2 regions of the Bacillus sp. V33-4 genome follow, and region 2 is predicted to be linked to the other one. Evidence: a T-box and tRNA genes for the amino acid it is inferred to sense, from the RefSeq annotation. Region 2 holds a T-box; the other holds one or more tRNA genes.
What was found. A T-box is a leader RNA that pairs with one kind of tRNA and senses whether it is charged. The one in region 2 lies ahead of thrS (threonine--tRNA ligase), so its partner is inferred to be a tRNA-Thr.
Positions count from the first base shown of each region.

Region 1: it has a tRNA-Thr gene. The T-box ahead of thrS (threonine--tRNA ligase) is inferred to sense a tRNA for this amino acid. The anticodon was not compared.

Region 1 is NZ_PGVC01000068.1:222-9,017, forward strand. Features, by position in the region: rRNA gene rrf (5S ribosomal RNA) at 1-57, shown strand, start outside; tRNA gene CVD23_RS20020 (tRNA-Asn) at 218-292, shown strand; tRNA gene CVD23_RS20025 (tRNA-Ser) at 296-388, shown strand; tRNA gene CVD23_RS20030 (tRNA-Glu) at 402-476, shown strand; tRNA gene CVD23_RS20035 (tRNA-Val) at 497-572, shown strand; tRNA gene CVD23_RS20040 (tRNA-Met) at 745-818, shown strand; tRNA gene CVD23_RS20045 (tRNA-Asp) at 822-897, shown strand; tRNA gene CVD23_RS20050 (tRNA-Phe) at 1,325-1,400, shown strand; tRNA gene CVD23_RS20055 (tRNA-Thr) at 1,429-1,504, shown strand; tRNA gene CVD23_RS20060 (tRNA-Tyr) at 1,567-1,651, shown strand; tRNA gene CVD23_RS20065 (tRNA-Trp) at 1,662-1,735, shown strand; tRNA gene CVD23_RS20070 (tRNA-His) at 1,749-1,824, shown strand; tRNA gene CVD23_RS20075 (tRNA-His) at 1,904-1,979, shown strand; tRNA gene CVD23_RS20080 (tRNA-Gln) at 2,001-2,075, shown strand; tRNA gene CVD23_RS20085 (tRNA-Gly) at 2,080-2,154, shown strand; tRNA gene CVD23_RS20090 (tRNA-Cys) at 2,165-2,238, shown strand; tRNA gene CVD23_RS20095 (tRNA-Leu) at 2,274-2,359, shown strand; tRNA gene CVD23_RS20100 (tRNA-Leu) at 2,378-2,462, shown strand; tRNA gene CVD23_RS20105 (tRNA-Gly) at 2,522-2,595, shown strand; gene CVD23_RS20110 (B3/B4 domain-containing protein) at 2,724-3,392, opposite strand; gene CVD23_RS20115 (TetR/AcrR family transcriptional regulator) at 3,734-4,336, shown strand; gene CVD23_RS20120 (SGNH/GDSL hydrolase family protein) at 4,402-5,031, shown strand; gene CVD23_RS22115 (hypothetical protein) at 5,366-5,533, shown strand; gene queG (tRNA epoxyqueuosine(34) reductase QueG) at 5,622-6,755, shown strand; gene CVD23_RS20130 (amidase domain-containing protein) at 6,838-7,719, shown strand; gene trmL (tRNA (uridine(34)/cytosine(34)/5-carboxymethylaminomethyluridine(34)-2'-O)-methyltransferase TrmL) at 7,786-8,259, shown strand; gene nfsA (oxygen-insensitive NADPH nitroreductase) at 8,321-8,796, shown strand, end outside.
Region 2 is NZ_PGVC01000047.1:33,379-42,174, forward strand. Features, by position in the region: gene ytaF (sporulation membrane protein YtaF) at 1-81, shown strand, start outside; gene coaE (dephospho-CoA kinase) at 103-705, shown strand; gene CVD23_RS17045 (glyceraldehyde-3-phosphate dehydrogenase) at 881-1,915, shown strand; gene speD (adenosylmethionine decarboxylase) at 2,221-2,601, shown strand; gene CVD23_RS17055 (hypothetical protein) at 2,704-3,105, shown strand; gene nrdR (transcriptional regulator NrdR) at 3,190-3,651, shown strand; gene CVD23_RS17065 (replication initiation and membrane attachment family protein) at 3,790-5,196, shown strand; gene dnaI (primosomal protein DnaI) at 5,210-6,148, shown strand; gene ytxC (putative sporulation protein YtxC) at 6,293-7,162, shown strand; T-box leader at 7,221-7,478, shown strand; gene thrS (threonine--tRNA ligase) at 7,643-8,796, shown strand, end outside.

The DNA.
Region 1 (8,796 bases), on a different contig from region 2:
TCTCAGCGCCGATGGTAGTTGGGGGTCTCCCCCTGTGAGAGTAGGACGCCGCCGGGCGATTATTTTAAATTATTATTCCGCAGTAGCTCAGTGGTAGAGCAACGAGCAAAGCTGCTGGATTGGGCTCCGAGTTGTACCCATCGAGCTGCTACTTGCTTAAGCTTACTGAGATGGGGACATTCGAAGCAAAACAATGTTTAGGGTTGTATATTATTATTCCGCAGTAGCTCAGTGGTAGAGCATTCGGCTGTTAACCGAACGGTCGCAGGTTCGAATCCTGCCTGCGGAGCCAAACGGAGAGCTGTCCGAGTGGCCGAAGGAGCACGATTGGAAATCGTGTAGGCGGTTAATCACTGTCTCAAGGGTTCAAATCCCTTGCTCTCCGCCATATTTAATTATATGGCCCGTTGGTCAAGCGGTTAAGACACCGCCCTTTCACGGCGGTAACACGGGTTCGAATCCCGTACGGGTCACCATTTTTCGTGGATACATAGCTGGAGGATTAGCTCAGCTGGGAGAGCATCTGCCTTACAAGCAGAGGGTCGGCGGTTCGATCCCGTCATCCTCCACCATATCAGTTAAGTTTTCATGTTTTTTATCGTCGCGGGGTGGAGCAACGAGCGTTACTTCACAGAATGAACTGCGAGTTGTACCGATCGAGCTGCTACTTGGTTCAGCATCCTGAGATCGGGACAGTTCTTATGGTATCAATGAGCATAGGAAAAACTTAATAATTTCTATTGTCGCGGGGTGGAGCAGTTCGGTAGCTCGTCGGGCTCATAACCCGAAGGTCGCAGGTTCAAATCCTGCCCCCGCAATCTGGTCCCGTGGTGTAGCGGTTAACATGCCTGCCTGTCACGCAGGAGATCGCCGGTTCGATCCCGGTCGGGACCGCCATTTTTTTATAACAGTTATAAATTGGCTCAGTAGCTCAGTCGGTAGAGCAGGTTGCTCTCATCATTGATTGGCTCCTGCGGCAACCTGCGAGAAAGATCGTGAGATCTTTTGAGCAAAGGACTTACTTGAATTAAAATTTAGGAAATATTTGCAATTATGGCTCAGTAGCTCAGTCGGTAGAGCAGGTTGCTCTCATCATTGATTGGCTCCTGTGGCAACCTGCGAGAAAGATCGTGAGATCTTTTGAGCAAAGGACTTACTTGAATTAAAATTTAGGAAATATTTGCAATTATGGCTCAGTAGCTCAGTCGGTAGAGCAGGTTGCTCTCATCATTGTTGGCTCCTGCGGCAACCTGCGAGAAAGATCGTGAGATCTTTTGAGCAAAGGACTTACTTGAATTAAAATTTAGGAAATATTTGCAATTATGGCTCAGTAGCTCAGTCGGTAGAGCAAAGGACTGAAAATCCTTGTGTCGGCGGTTCGATTCCGTCCTGAGCCACCATTTTCTTTCAACCTCATATTAATACAAAGCCGGTGTAGCTCAATTGGTAGAGCAACTGACTTGTAATCAGTAGGTTGGGGGTTCAAGTCCTCTTGCCGGCACCATTTATGGTTAGTTTTTCAGATTGACCCGAAAAATGATCGGTGATATAATTAATTTTCTTGATGGAGGGGTAGCGAAGTGGCTAAACGCGGCGGACTGTAAATCCGCTCCCTCAGGGTTCGGCGGTTCGAATCCGTCCCCCTCCACCATTTGATATATAGGGGTATAGTTTAAAGGTAGAACAGAGGTCTCCAAAACCTCCAGTGTGGGTTCGATTCCTACTACCCCTGCCAAATAACTATAATGGCGATTGTGGCGAAGTGGTTAACGCATCGGATTGTGGTTCCGACATTCGTGGGTTCGATTCCCATCAGTCGCCCCATGATGTTAAATTAGTATCAATTATCTTATCCATCTTAACGGTGACAATTATTTTCAAAAAAGCTGCCTAATATGTTATGGCGATTGTGGCGAAGTGGTTAACGCATCGGATTGTGGTTCCGACATTCGTGGGTTCAATTCCCATCAGTCGCCCCATAAATATACAATGTTAATTAATGGGCTATAGCCAAGCGGTAAGGCAACGGACTTTGACTCCGTCATGCGTTGGTTCGAATCCAGCTAGCCCAGCCATTTTGCGGAAGTAGTTCAGTGGTAGAATACAACCTTGCCAAGGTTGGGGTCGCGGGTTCGAATCCCGTCTTCCGCTCCATTAGTTTTTTGGCGGCATAGCCAAGTGGTAAGGCAGAGGTCTGCAAAACCTTTACCACCGGTTCGAATCCGGTTGCCGCCTCCATTTACTTAGAAAATGGACAAGCAGGATTACGATTTGCCGGGGTGGCGGAACTGGCAGACGCACAGGACTTAAAATCCTGCGGTAGGTGACTACCGTACCGGTTCGATTCCGGTCCTCGGCATCACCCATAATTTAATACGCCGGTGTGGCGGAATTGGCAGACGCGCACGACTCAAAATCGTGTTCCTTCTGGAGTGTCGGTTCGACCCCGACCACCGGTACCATATTTATTTAACAGGGAAACCTGTTTTTATTTTTAAAAATAATTATACTTCACCTATGTGCGGGTGTAGTTTAGTGGTAAAACCTCAGCCTTCCAAGCTGATGATGTGGGTTCGATTCCCATCACCCGCTCCATACATACCCTATCGCAACGCAGTGTTTCGTCTCTTAAAGAACGAAGCATTGCGTTTTTTCTTTTTCACTGATAAAAAAAGATAAGCTCCGGTACAGTAAATATCCGTGCAATAAAAATAGGATGCAGTTCAGCATCCTATTACCTCATATTTTGCAGTTCCTCCATGTAATTGAAGAAACATATTCATTGCGGCTTCTGTTAGCTTCACCTGGTTTTCCTTATCAAGGGACGGACGCAGGTAAATGATTTGGACAGCACTTGTTGTCTCAGGGCCAACCGCTGTTCTGGTGGAATCGACAAACGGGCTGCCGAAGGGACCGTTTTGATCGGCAGAGATAATGAGATTCGCAAGAGAATTGCTTCTGCCATTTAAGCCGAAATATTCTTCACCTTTACCGCCAAGCCGGATTGAAATATCCCCCGATAAAAGGTTGCGATCATAAATACCGATCGGTACCTGGTACTCGAGTGAACAAAAGTTATTCAGATCAATAGCACTATTAACAGAGTTTATATAGTTTTGCTTTTTGATTCGCCGGTAAAGTGCCTCCGCAGAGGGGCGATAACGGTTTGGATCGATACCAGTCTTCTTAAAGATCTGCCTCCACTCCTGAATGCCTTCAAGATCGGTAACATTTTTGTTTTCTAAATCGAAAAATATCGATTCTTGAAAAAGCTGGAACCTGCCTTTTAGCATTTGCGGGGATTCTCCGACTACAATGCCATGATACTGAATGACACCAACATTAAAGCTGGGGATAATCGCTGCTATATCAGGTGACATGACTATTTCCATGCTTTTCACCTCCATATTCGTTTGAAAATAGTCTATCATATAAACCGTTGATCGTTATAATAAAGGCTTTTATTCCTGCCATATAGGAACTCATGAAAGAAAGTAGGGCCGATCATAAAAGAGTGTCCAGCAGATCAAGAATCAGCTAAGACGTATCGAGAGTTTGATGCAAGGAAAGAAATATCCCCGACAAACGGATGATCTCGATCTTCAAAGTGTTAAAGACAAAAAATTGAATATTTAGGGTTTACATATTGATGGGAAAGACATATTATAAAAACAGACACATTCGTCTTTTTTATAATATGCACTAATTTTCCCAAATTGAGAGGTTGTTTTTTATGCGAAAGGGCGAACGAACGAAAAAAATGATTATTGAAAAAGCGGCTAACCTCTTTAATCAAAGGGGGTACGTAGCCTCAACTATGGTTGATGTTATGAATGCGACAGGACTGGAAAGAGGCGGTTTATACAATCACTTTAGCAGTAAGGATGAGCTTGCAAACGAGGCATTTCTTTATGCGGCTGAAACTATAGGTTCGAAGTATCGAGAGGCTTTGTGGACAGAGAATCACATCGTCGAACGCTTGCACGGGTTCCTTCACATATTCAGCCGTCTATATGAAGATACTCCTATTCCAGGTGGCTGTCCGATAATGAATGTTGCCATAGAAACAGATGCGGTAAATCCGGTATTGAAAGATTATGCTAATCAAGCCATGCTACAACTTCATGAATCAATTGGAAGAGTGGTTATGCAGGGAATTGAATACGGAGAAGTAAGTTCTCAGGTAAATCCAGAAGAGGTTGCCACCGTTTTGCTTTCCTCGTTAGAAGGCGCCCTGATGTTAAGTCGTCTACACAAGGATAAAAAATTTTTGAATCAAACGATCGATCATCTTCAAGATTACATTCGTAAACGGGTTGTCAAGGAAACGGCTTAAACTGCCGATTTCTTTTACCATAAAAACAGACATGTGTGTCTGAAAATAAAGGGAGGAAAGCAATTGTGTGGAATCGTTTTGTGGCCATGGGTGACAGTGTGACGGAGGGGATTGGAGATGAAGTAGAGGGAATTCCTTGTTTAAGTTGGGCATACCACTTTGCAAAAGAGTGGCAAGAACGCTGCCCAGAGTTAATCTATACCAATATCGCCATCAGGGGACAAACTACGGCCGAAATCCGGAGGACACAGCTGGGAAAGTGCATGGCTTTAAGGCCTGATCTTGTATCCTTGATGGCAGGCGGTAATGATGTATTGCAAGGGAGATGGAATGCTTCCGCATTTGAACAGGAGTTTGGAGAGATGCTGTCTACTTTATTACAGACAGGCGTTACCATTATTTCTTCCACAGTTCCGGACTTTCCAAAACTTCGTACGCTTCCGACTTCACAGGCAGGGCAAATTCGCAGTCAGTTGACAGAGCTCAATCAGTTGATTCGTGAAAAATGTGTCGAATTTGGTGTTCCCTACGCTGAATTATGGCACGCCCCTTTTACGTTGAATTTAGAAACGTGGAGCCGGGATGGAATTCACCCAAACTCGGTCGGATATATGGCATTAGCAGGTGCAATGAACGACGTCCTGCTGCAAATAAAAAATACGCCGAATGGTCCACTGGGAGGAATATCAAAGTGAAGATTGGTCGCGGTTCCCAAAGGCATCTGGAAACCATGTGGCCAAGGACATGGTTGCCTGGCATGTGAAGGACGGTTTGTGGATCGGCATCGATACGGCAAACGACAGTTCCTGATAACCGTGCAGGAAGAAACAGCTAAACAAGAACCGGCAAGGATCTAAACAAAAACACAGAGGAGCTGTGAACATATGGCGCTTCTGTGTTTTTGATATTTGTACTTTAAAAATAGCAGGAATTAAATCAATAACAACGGATTTTAACAGATCAAAGTCGAAATTACCTATATTCTGTTAGTAACCTTTCCTGTTTGAATAAGAGCAAGGAGATTAGTGGATGAATGTAACCGAGGAGCAACAGTGGTTCCAGGTTCTGTCTGGAAAAGCCGAACTAACATGGCAGTTTTGGAGTGAATCAATTGACGCCAACTTTAAAGCCGGGGATAATGCTGCTATATCAGACGATATGAATATTTCCATGCTTTTCACCTCCACATTTCCTTGAAAATAGTTTATCATATAAACCGTTGATCTTTATAATAAAGGCTTTATGCCTGCCATATAGGAACTCATGAAAGAAAGGAGGGTCGAAAATGAATAGTATCGAGCTGAAGCAGGATATCATTGCCTACAGTAAAACAATCGGTATTGATAAAATTGGTTTCACGTCAACAAATACATTCAGTGAGATGAAAAGCCGGCTGTTGCGCCAGCAGGAGCTGAACTACCAATCAGGCTTTGAAGAGCCGGATATTGAAAAGAGAACGGATCCATCGCTTTTGCTTGATAAATCACAGTCGATTATCGCTATCGCTTTAGCTTACCCTTCGAAAATGAAAGAGCAGGTTTTGAGCAAAAAAGGCGAGCGACGGGGAATTTTTTGCCGGGCGTCATGGGGAACCGATTACCATATGATTTTGCGCGACCGCCTGAAAAAACTTGAAGAATATATTTTGTCGAAAGTACCTGAAGCCAAACTTAAGTCAATGGTTGATACAGGGGAATTAGTCGATAGAGCCGTTGCGCAAAGAGCGGGAATCGGCTGGAGCGGGAAAAACTGTTCAATCATTACTCCAGAATTTGGCTCGTATGTGTATCTCGGAGAAATGATCACGAATATTCCGTTTGAACCTGATACTCCAATGGAGGACCAATGCGGAAGCTGCAATAAATGTGTTGAGGTCTGTCCTACAGGTGCGCTGATACAAGGCGGTCAGTTAAATGCACAAAGGTGCATCGCTTTTCTAACGCAAACTAAAGGTTTTCTGCCCGATGAATTTCGTGATAAGCTAGGCAATCGGCTGTATGGCTGCGATACTTGCCAAACGGTTTGTCCTGTAAACAAAGGTAAGGATTTTCATTTCCACTCTGAAATGGAACCTGACCCGGAAATAGCAAAGCCATTATTAAAACCGTTGCTTCGGATTGGAAATCGCGAATTTAAAGAGAAATACAGTAAAATATCCGGTTCATGGAGAGGCAAAAAACCAATCCAGAGAAACGCGCTGATCGCCCTTGCCCATTATAAAGATGAAACTGCAATTCCCGACATCATTGAAGTTCTTAAAAATGACGCTAGGCCTGTCATCAGGGGGACGGCGGCCTGGTCGTTGGGGAAAATTGGCGGAAACGAAGCAAGAGAGGCCCTTCAACATGCTGTTCAAACAGAAAAAGACGAGGAAGTTATCAAAGAAATTGAAAAAGGACTAACTTTTTATGTTCACTAACAGGAATGGACTCCCATTCCTGTTTTTTTTGGTTTGATTGCGCTGTTTCTTCATATGTATGTATATGAGAGGAGTGTTTCCAATGCGCGAACAGCTGCAGGCTCTTTTAGGAAGACGGGTTAACCAATATATATCACACACGCGAAGCGATAAAGATTTACCACAGAAAATAGAAATTAAAAAAGATTGTTTGTCGAAAAGATCGGCTGAAATTGTGAAGGCAGCAGCAAGGGGAAAAATCACGGATAAGCAAGAGGAAGATGATCACACTACCCTTTTGTATGAAGTACATTTTCAATTTTTAATTCGCCAAAAGGGAATGCTTTATATGGAGGAAGAAATCGAAAAACGAGAGGCCGATTTTTATAAAGGGGTCTTAATTGAAGATAAAGAGATCTCCATATATGCTCATGAAAACCTGGCAGAAGTTTTTCCGGATGACCCAATTCGGGAAATGCAAAGGACGAAGAATGAGTTCTATTATGATCGCTTAAAAGCGGTCCAATATGCGGAAAGATGGTGGAATGATTACAATCCAGCCTTTAAAAAGTTTGAAGTGGATTGCACCAACTATATTTCCCAGTGCCTGCATGCCGGAGGGGCGCCAATGAGAGGTTACCCGAACAGGAGTAATGGCTGGTGGATGAGAAATAATAATTGGAGTTATAGCTGGTCAGTTGCCAATTCACTGCGCTGGTATTTGCCGGGATCAAAAACAGGCTTGCGCGGAAGAGAAGTCAGCAGCGCTGATAAACTATTGCTTGGGGACGTGATTTGCTACGATTTTCAGGGTGATGGCCGTTTTGACCATAATACAATCGTTACCGGCAAGGATGCATTTGAAATGCCCCTTGTTAATGCCCATACACATAATAGCAGGATGCGTTACTGGGCATATGAGGATTCAACTGCCTATACTCCAAATATTAAATACAAGTTTATAACAATAGTTCATGATGAGTGAACATTCTTGTCTGAGCAACCAAGAGTGGTATAATAGCCTTTAGAGTTTATTATTGAGGTGAAAAAAGTGGGTTTGCATGTCGTACTATACCAGCCGGAAATCCCAGCCAATACAGGCAATATAGCGAGAACTTGTGCTGCAACAGATACAATTTTACACTTAATCAGGCCACTCGGATTTTCAACAGATGATAAAATGCTGCGCCGGGCAGGTTTGGATTATTGGGAATTTGTAAAGGTTGTTTACTACGAATCGTTAGACGAATTTTATGAAAAAAATAGTGGCGGTGAATTTTTTTATTTAACAAAGTTTGGAACGGAGCCGCATTCATCATTTGATTACAGCGACGCTGACAAGGATTACTATTTTATTTTTGGAAAAGAGACAACCGGGCTTCCTAAAAATATCATTGAGGCGAATAAAGAAAGAAGCTTGCGCATTCCAATGAATGAGAATGTCCGCTCATTAAATTTGTCCAATACAGCTGCGATTTTAATTTATGAAGCATTAAGGCAGCAGGATTATCCGGCTTTAAGATAAATGGCATGGACCTAACCGCTCAAGGTCCTTTTCAGATGATACATAAAGGTGGGACAGGCTTATGAATCCAACAATTGAGACGATCTTAAACCATCGTTCAATCAGGAGTTTTGAAGATAAACCGTTAACTGACGAGCAGATCGACACGATTATCGCTTGTGCACAAGCAGCTGCTACTTCAAGCTTTATCCAGGCATATTCGATCATTGGCATCACCGACCGAGACAAGAAACAGAAGCTTTCAGAGCTTGCCGGCAAGCAAAGCTACGTGGTGCAGAACGGCCACTTCTTAGTGTTTTGTGCAGATTTATACCGCCATCAATTGATCGGTGAAATCGAAGGGAAAGATGTCATTCCCGCTATTGAGAGCACGGAAAAATTTATGGTTGCTTTGATCGATGCATCTTTAGCGGCGCAAAATGTTGCGATTGCCGCTGAGTCAATGGGATTAGGCATCTGTTATATCGGGGGAATCAGGAATAATCTTGAGGAAGTATCAAAGCTTTTAAAAACCCCTGAGCGCGTTATTCCGCTATT
Region 2 (8,796 bases):
TTTTCAACTTACGGTTGGTTGCAAAAATTTTCGTTTGTTCCCGGAATTCTTCTTATTATGATCGGAATCTGGAAAATGTGAACCGATAGAAAGGAATACGCCATGGCACTTGTTGCAGGATTAACAGGCGGTATTGCGAGCGGAAAAAGCACGGTTGCGAACATGCTGAAAGAAATGGGATTAACCGTAATTGATGCGGATGCAGAAGCGCGTGCGGCTGTCAAAAGGGGCGAGCGTGCTCATCAGGAAATTGTCGATTACTTTGGGGCTGATATCCTCGCTGCCGATCTCGAAATTAATCGCAGCAAGCTCGGAGAGATTATTTTTAATGATGAAGAAAAGCGCCTCGTTTTAAATCGTATCGTTCACCCGGCAGTCCGCGAACGGATGGCTTTGAAAAGGGAAACAGCGCTCGAAAATGGGGAACAGCTGATCGTCATGGATATCCCGCTTTTATTAGAAAGTAAATTAACGAGCATCGTTGACAAGGTGCTCCTCGTCTATACTGATCCGGATGTCCAATTAGCGAGGCTGATGAACCGAAACTCTTTTTCGGAACAAGAAGCGCTCGCAAGAATCAATGCGCAAATGCCATTAAAAGAAAAAGTGAAGCTTGCCGATGCAGTCATCAATAACAATGGAACAATTGAAGAAACAAGAAAACAGCTTATGCAAATTTTAAAAAGCTGGGGATTTAAAAAGTAAAGGAGAGGGCATGTTCCCTCTCCTTTGTTGTGTAATAAAGGTTATTACGATTGTCAGATTGGGAAAACATTTTAAAATTCCGCATTAAAAAGATCACAAATCCAATCCAATATGTTATACTATTAGCAGTTAAATCGCTTAATAAGTATAACACTAATGCGGAAGGAGCCGTCAAATGAAGGCAAGAGTTGCGATCAACGGTTTTGGAAGAATTGGAAGAATGGTATTTAGAAAAGCCATTCTTGAAAAAAACATTGAGATTGTGGCCATCAATGCCAGTTATCCGCCGGAAACGTTGGCCCATTTAATAAAATATGATACGAATCATGGGAAATTTGAAGGCGATGTTTTCCCGGAAGAAAATGCACTAAACGTCAATGGAAAACGTGTCAAATTATTGAGCAGCAGGGATCCAATTGAGTTGCCATGGAAAGAAATGGACATCGATATTGTTATTGAGGCGACAGGTAAGTTCAATTCACGGGACAAAGCCGCTCTGCACCTTGAAGCAGGTGCCAAGAAAGTGATTTTAACAGCTCCGGGGAAAAATGAAGATATCACGATAGTGATGGGTGTAAATGAAAGCGCATTAAATATTGATAAGCACGATATCATTTCTAATGCCTCGTGCACGACTAACTGTTTGGCGCCTGTTGCTAAAGTTCTCGATGAAAAGTTTGGAATTGATAACGGGTTAATGACAACCGTGCATGCTTATACAAACGATCAAAAAAATATCGATAATCCACATAAAGATTTACGCCGTGCCCGGGCATGCGGTCAATCGATCATCCCGACATCAACTGGTGCAGCCAAAGCCTTATCACTCGTGCTGCCGCAATTAAAAGGAAAGCTGCATGGAATGGCGCTTCGCGTTCCAACACCAAATGTATCCCTCGTTGATTTAGTGGTCGATTTAAAACGGGAAGTAACGGTGGACGAGGTAAATGATGCTTTCATTACTGCTTCAACCGGTTCTTTAAAGGGAATTCTCGACTTTACTGAGGAACCGCTTGTCTCGATCGACTTTAATACGAATACCCATTCAGCGATTATAGATGGCCTATCAACGATTGTAATCGGTGCTAACAAGGTGAAGGTTCTTGCCTGGTATGATAATGAGTGGGGCTATTCGTGCCGTGTTGTAGATCTTGCAACATTTGTGGCCCGGGAGATGATGAGTACAGCTGCGGTTAAGGTCGCCAATTAAAGTAGAAGGAAAAAGCTTGCCGTTTATGCGGCAAGCTTTTTTAATAGAATTTTTTTTTACCCAGAGTATCATAAAATGCGACAATCGTTTCGCAAATATCGATCGAGAATTTTTTAAATTGATATGTTGCAAAAAAAATATAAACAAAGTATACTATTCCTCGTGAACTTCTTGAAATATGGTACGGATAGCTACTTAAAGGGTTAGGACCTCTTTGGACTAACTTTCCCCCGTGGTAGTTAAAAGATGCCGCTGTAAATGTCATTTCATGAATGAAGCGAAAAAGCTTAAGGGGGAAATTGAATATGGAAACAATGGGTCGTCACGTGATTTCAGAACTATGGGGTTGCGATTTTGAAAAATTGAATGATATGGAATTAATTGAGCAAACTTTTGTGGACGCAGCATTAAAATCAGGTGCTGAAATTCGCGAAGTTGCATTTCATAAGTTTGCACCACAGGGCGTTAGCGGAGTCGTTATTATTTCTGAATCACATTTAACGATACACAGCTTCCCTGAACACGGATATGCCAGCATTGATGTGTATACATGTGGTGATTTAGATCCTAACATTGCTGCAGATTATATTGCAGAAGCGTTAGGTGCTCAAACACGTGAGAATATCGAGATTCCTCGCGGGATGGGTCCTGTACAAGTAAAACAAGCACAAGCGAAAGCTCTATAAACTGGAAATTCGCAGGCAAGGGGTGTAATTTATACACCTCTTTTTTAATTTCGGAAATAATATTGTAAACTAGTAGAAAACGAATTAAAGGTGGGAATGACGATGTCAGTTTTTCGCGCGCTCAGAACGAGATACAGCAAGCAATGCGAAACGAAGGAGAACCATCCCGACAGTGACTTGAAGACCCGATATTATAAGGGCAGCTTTAATCAAGTGTTCCAGGCAGCTGAAGAAATATTCAAAAATGACAGCAACTGCAGAGTTACAAGCGTCGCCAAAGAACATGGGGAAATCGCTGTTGAAGTGAAAGGGAATGTCCCGGCCTTTTTGATCGTGACGATCATAACGGTAAAGCCTTACGAAACAGCGATTGATATGAATATTTCAACCGAAAAATTCTCATTGGCCGGGTTCCACAGGTCTCTAAAAAACGAGCTGCTTTCTTTTTATAAAAAGTTTGACGAAAGGTTTACATATATCGGATCAGGAAAGCATGCCGAGTAAGTGGCACTTGTTCTGACCACTCCTTTTATATAAGATATTAGTAAGAGCCATTATTAAATTATTGGAGAATTCGGAGCTGATTTTATGAAATGTCCTTCCTGCCAAAATAACAGCACGCGTGTTTTGGATTCCCGGCCCGTTGATGACAGCCGCTCGATACGTAGAAGGCGGGAGTGTGAGGCTTGCGGTTATCGGTTTACCACATTTGAAAAAGTGGAAGAAATTCCGCTTGTTGTTGTAAAAAAAGAAGGAACACGAGAAGAATTCAGCCGTGAAAAGATGCTGCGCGGGCTTATCAAGGCATGTGAGAAGCGGCCGGTCGAGCTCCAGCAGCTTGAGGAGATTGCCCACGATGTCGAAAAAGAGCTGCGAAGCCAGGGCGTTTCGGAAATAAAGAGCGAAGTGATCGGTGAAATGGTGATGGACAGGCTTGCAGATGTCGATGAGGTGGCCTATGTCCGGTTTGCTTCAGTTTATCGGCAATTTAAAGATATTAATGTATTTATTGATGAATTAAAAGAATTGATCAAACGCGAGCAGTCATAAGGAGCTGAAGGAACCCTTTAGCTCTTTTTTAAGCTTATAAGTTCAAGACATTGAAATTGATTGGATCCGGTCTCCAGCTTTCTTTTAGCCGGGATTCTTGGAATCTACTTTGATATTATTTTTGAAGGGTTGAAGGTTATGGTCCAGCATTGGCAAGAGCTTTTACCGGTTGACCGTTATGTTGTAAGGGCAAATGGCCTGCTTCATGACTTCGACCGAAAAGTGTTAACATTTTTATACCAGCCGCTCATCGGTTCTGCGTGCTTCAGTCTGTACCTGACTTTTTGGGGTGAGCTCGAAGAAAATCGGATCTGGTCAGAGTCCCAGTCCCATCATGGATTAATGACGATTATGGGGATGGGCCTCAAGGACATTTATGAAGCGAGGCTGAAGCTTGAAGGGATCGGCTTGCTCAAAAGCTATATACGGTCTGCAAATGACAGCCGGGAATTTATATACGAGCTTCAGCCCCCTTTGAATCCGGAACAATTCTTCCTCGATGGCATGCTCAATATCTATTTATATAGAAAAATCGGCAAAAATCAGTTTGCGCGTTTAAAAAGGGTTTTCAGTGACCAAAAGCTTCCTGCCCATGAAGAATATAAGAATATTACAAGGGCTTTTCAGGATGTCTATGCCTCTGCATCAATAGCTTCCCTGCAGCTTGATGAGGAAACTGCGAGGAGCCTCAGCGCCGACAATGGCCAGGCTTTTATAGGCAGAGCAGAACAAACCGGGATTCAAATAGATACAGAGTCTTTCAATTTTGAATTGTTGACTGCTGGATTGCAGGAATCGTTAGTACCTAAAAAAGCTTTGAACAAAAAAGTGAAAGAAGCGATCAGCAACCTGTCGTTTCTGTATGGAATCGATCCGATTCAAATGAAAAGCATTATTCTCAGCGCTGTAACGGCGGAAGATGAAATTGATATTGAAGAATTGCGCAAGGCAGCGCGGGATTGGTACCAGTTTGAACATCAGGACAAGCTGCCGTCACTTGTTGACCGCCACCAGCCTGTTGTTCATATGACAGCAAGTGCTGAACCGAAAACGCAAGAGGAGCAGCTCGTCCACTATCTTGAAACGACTTCCCCCCGCAAGTTGTTAAAGGATATTTCCGGCGGGGCTGAACCAACGAAAACCGACTTGCAAATTATTGAAGAAGTAATGTTTCAACAAAAACTTCTTCCCGGTGTCACGAATGTGCTCATTCAATATGTGCTTCTTAAAACAAATATGAAGCTGACAAAGGGTTACATCGAGAAAATTGCCAGCCACTGGGCAAGGAAGAAAATAAAGACCGTAAAAGAAGCAATGGAGCTGGCAATCAGCGAACACCGTCAGTATCTGGAATGGGCTGATGGTAAAAAAACCGCCGGCCAGGGAACCCAGACAAGGCGCAAGCCAATCCGGACGGAACAATTGCCTGATTGGTTTAAGGAAAATGATAGTCCGTCTGCAGCAAAAGAAGAACCGGCAATTATTCCGAACTTTGAAGAAAAAAAACGTGCACTTGAAGAGAAGCTGAAAAAGCTGAGGACATAGGTGGTGAACAAATGTGGAGAAAATTAACCAGACGATAAAAAGGCTTGCCGGAAATGAAGACTTTCAAAAACGCTATGCCTTAATGCGGGATAAAATTATGAAAAGTCCCGAGATTAACGCTTTTCTGAGCGAGCATAGGGATGAAGTGAACGATGGAATGGTCGAAAGAAGCATGGGAAAGCTGCTTGAATACACCGATCAAAGCAAAGAATGTAATCGGTGTCCAAGCCTTGGCGGCTGTATTAATTATATGCAGGGGTATCATCCCAAACTGGTAATCGGGAGAAATGCGATCGATATCCACTATGATCGCTGCCCGAGAAAGGTGATGGAGGATGAAAAGCGCAAGAACGAAAAGCTGATTAAAAGCATGTATTTTCCAAAAGATATTTTACAAGTTTCCTTTAGTGATTTTGATCTGAAAGCCGATAATCCAGGCCGCTATACAGCTCTTGAAAAAGCGGGAGACTTTATCGCAGCCTATCAATCTGGAGAGAAAGTAAAAGGTTTATATTTATTTGGAGAATTTGGAGTCGGAAAATCATTCCTGTTAGGGGCAATTGCCAATGAACTGGCCGCAAAAAAAATCTCCTCGATGATCGTGTTTGTGCCTGAACTGCTCAGAGAAATGAAAAATTCGATTGCTGACTCGACATTAAATGGGAAAATTGAAACGATCAAGAAGCAGCCGATTTTGATGCTCGATGATATTGGCGCTGAAACGATGTCGAGCTGGGTCAGGGACGAGGTGCTTGGTCCGATCCTGCAATATCGCATGTCCGAAAACCTGCCAACTTTCTTTACATCCAATTTCGACTTCAAGGGGCTTGAGCATCATTTAACATACAGCCAGCGCGGTGAGGAAGAAAAAATGAAAGCGCGCCGGATTATGGAACGCATCAGATTTTTGGCTGAGCCTATCATGCTTGACGGTGAGAACCGAAGAAAATAATGTATTCAACCACCTGTTACTTAAGGTGGTTTTTTTATCTAAACGGATCAGAAAATCACTAAGGACTTTCGGCGTGCTTGCTTCTATTTTGTCCCTGTTCCCCATATACATAAAATTAGAGATTTTGATATAGGGGGGATTTGGTTGTTTGAGATCATCTTCCAAAAACAAGAGGATGCAAAAGGCCTTATTAAATATTTACAGCGGCATTTATCCTCCGAGTCTGGAAAAATAAATCTTCTTTTTGAAGATCCACATATAATTAAGCTTACGGCAGAAGCGAATGCGGACATTATTTTAGCGGATGTGAAACAGGCTTTCTATGAATTTATTATTTATTGGAAACGGGAGCAATGGTTCCGGACGATTTTAGCAGAAAACTATTTTTTTAATGACACCGAGGAACAGTCGCAAATCATGGAAATTATTTATTCGATTTTGGACGGGAATCGTGAGGAACTAGCGGTCCTGCTTCAGGATACGAACGAGGAGAATATATTGAAGGAAGCTATGGATGACCTTTTTCAAAAAAATCTATCCTTTTCATTCGATTCTTTTGTGAAATTTCGGCTCAGGCCCTATCTGGATTGTCTTGAGAAGTATGTGGAAATCTCCATCGACGAATACAAAATGGAGCAGGAGTACCAAATATTTATTCAGACATTAAGAGATTTTTTGGCAGAACGGGAGATGAAAATTCGGCGGCTTCACCTGCTCATTAACGATGGATCTACTTTTTTTGACGAGCATTTTTACGAAATCAAACGGGCCGACCTGGTTAGAATGATCGATCGAAAGCTGCTCTTTAATCATCCAGTTTATGTGGATTCAGTCACGATTGCGCCATTGCTTTCGATTGCCCCGGCCATGATCTTTCTTTACACGGAAGATCGTAATGAGCCGCTAGTCCGCACGATCTGCAACATATTTGAGGAAAGGGTTACGATTCAGGCAGTCGCCGACTTTAATGAACGAAAAAGCTTCCTGCCCTATACGGCTGAAGAAAAAATGTAATAAGAACCTCTTGCTTTTCAAAAAAATACCCTCTATAATTACGTACATAAAATCATTCGTAAAAGTAATGATGAGGACAAGGGTATTCGGTTACGGTTACCAGAGAGGGAAGACACGGCTGCAATTTTCCCAACACGGACCTGATGCTTACCGCCTCTGAACTTCGGCCATGAACATAATCGGGAAGAGCACGTCTGTTTCCTTGATCCAAAAAGTATTGGCTGACGGCTAAAACCGTTATTTTTCCAGAGATATATTTTCAATTGCTGAAAATATGAAATTGGGTGGAACCGCGTGTATAAAACTCGTCCCTGTTACAGGGATGGGTTTTTTTATTTTTACACAGATAGCGTTTTGGGAACTGGCATAAATCCCGGTTCCAGCGTTGTTTCACTGCGTCCATTAAGTTTGCGAAAAAGCGACTTGACCGGGCGATAGTCTGAACAGGCGCTTACGCAGTTTAGAAAAGGAGGAAGAGTCATGTCAGATGTTGTGAAATTAACCTTTCCTGATGGAGCCGTAAAGGAGTTTTCCAAAGGAACGACAACCGAAGAAGTTGCTGCCTCAATCAGTCCGGGACTGAAGAAAAAAGCGATTGCCGGTAAAGTAGATGGCCAATTGTATGATCTTCGCCGTCCAATCGAGGAAGATGGGGCAATCGAAATTGTTACAGCGGACAGTGAAGACGCGCTTGAAATTCTTCGGCATAGCAGTGCCCATTTAATGGCCCAGGCGATCAAGCGCCTTTATAAAGATGTCAAACTCGGCGTCGGCCCGGTTATTGACGGCGGCTTTTACTATGATATTGATATGGAGGAATCGTTAACACCGGAGGATCTCCCGTTGATTGAAAAAGAAATGGCCAAGATCGTCAATGAGAACATTGAGATTGTCCGCAAGGAAGTAAGCCGCAATGAGGCTGTACAACTCTTTAAAGAAATCGATGATGAATATAAGCTGGAGCTAATTGAGGCAATCCCTCAACATGAAACTGTGACTATTTATGAACAGGGCGAATTTTTCGATCTCTGCCGCGGCGTGCATATGCCATCGACCGGCAAGCTGAAGGAGTTCAAACTGTTGAGCATTGCCGGGGCGTACTGGCGCGGCAACAGCGATAATAAGATGCTCCAGCGCATTTACGGAACTGCTTTCTTTAAAAAGGAAGACCTTCAAGAGCATTTGCGCTTGTTGGAAGAAGCAAAAGAGCGCGATCACCGCAAGCTCGGCAAAGAGTTAAGTTTATTTACAAACTCACAGCTGGTCGGCCAGGGCCTGCCGCTATGGCTGCCAAAAGGCGCAACCATCCGCCGGATTATCGAGCGCTATATTGTCGATAAGGAACAACGTCTGGGTTATGATCATGTGTACACTCCGATCATGGGCAGCGTCGACCTTTATAAGACTTCCGGCCACTGGGATCATTATCAAGAAGATATGTTCCCTGTCATGGATATGGACAATGAGCAGCTTGTGCTGCGGCCGATGAACTGTCCGCACCATATGATGATTTATAAAAATGCCATCCACAGCTACCGTGAGCTGCCAATTCGGATTGCCGAGCTCGGCATGATGCACCGTTACGAGATGTCCGGAGCATTGTCCGGTCTGCAGCGTGTTCGGGGGATGACCTT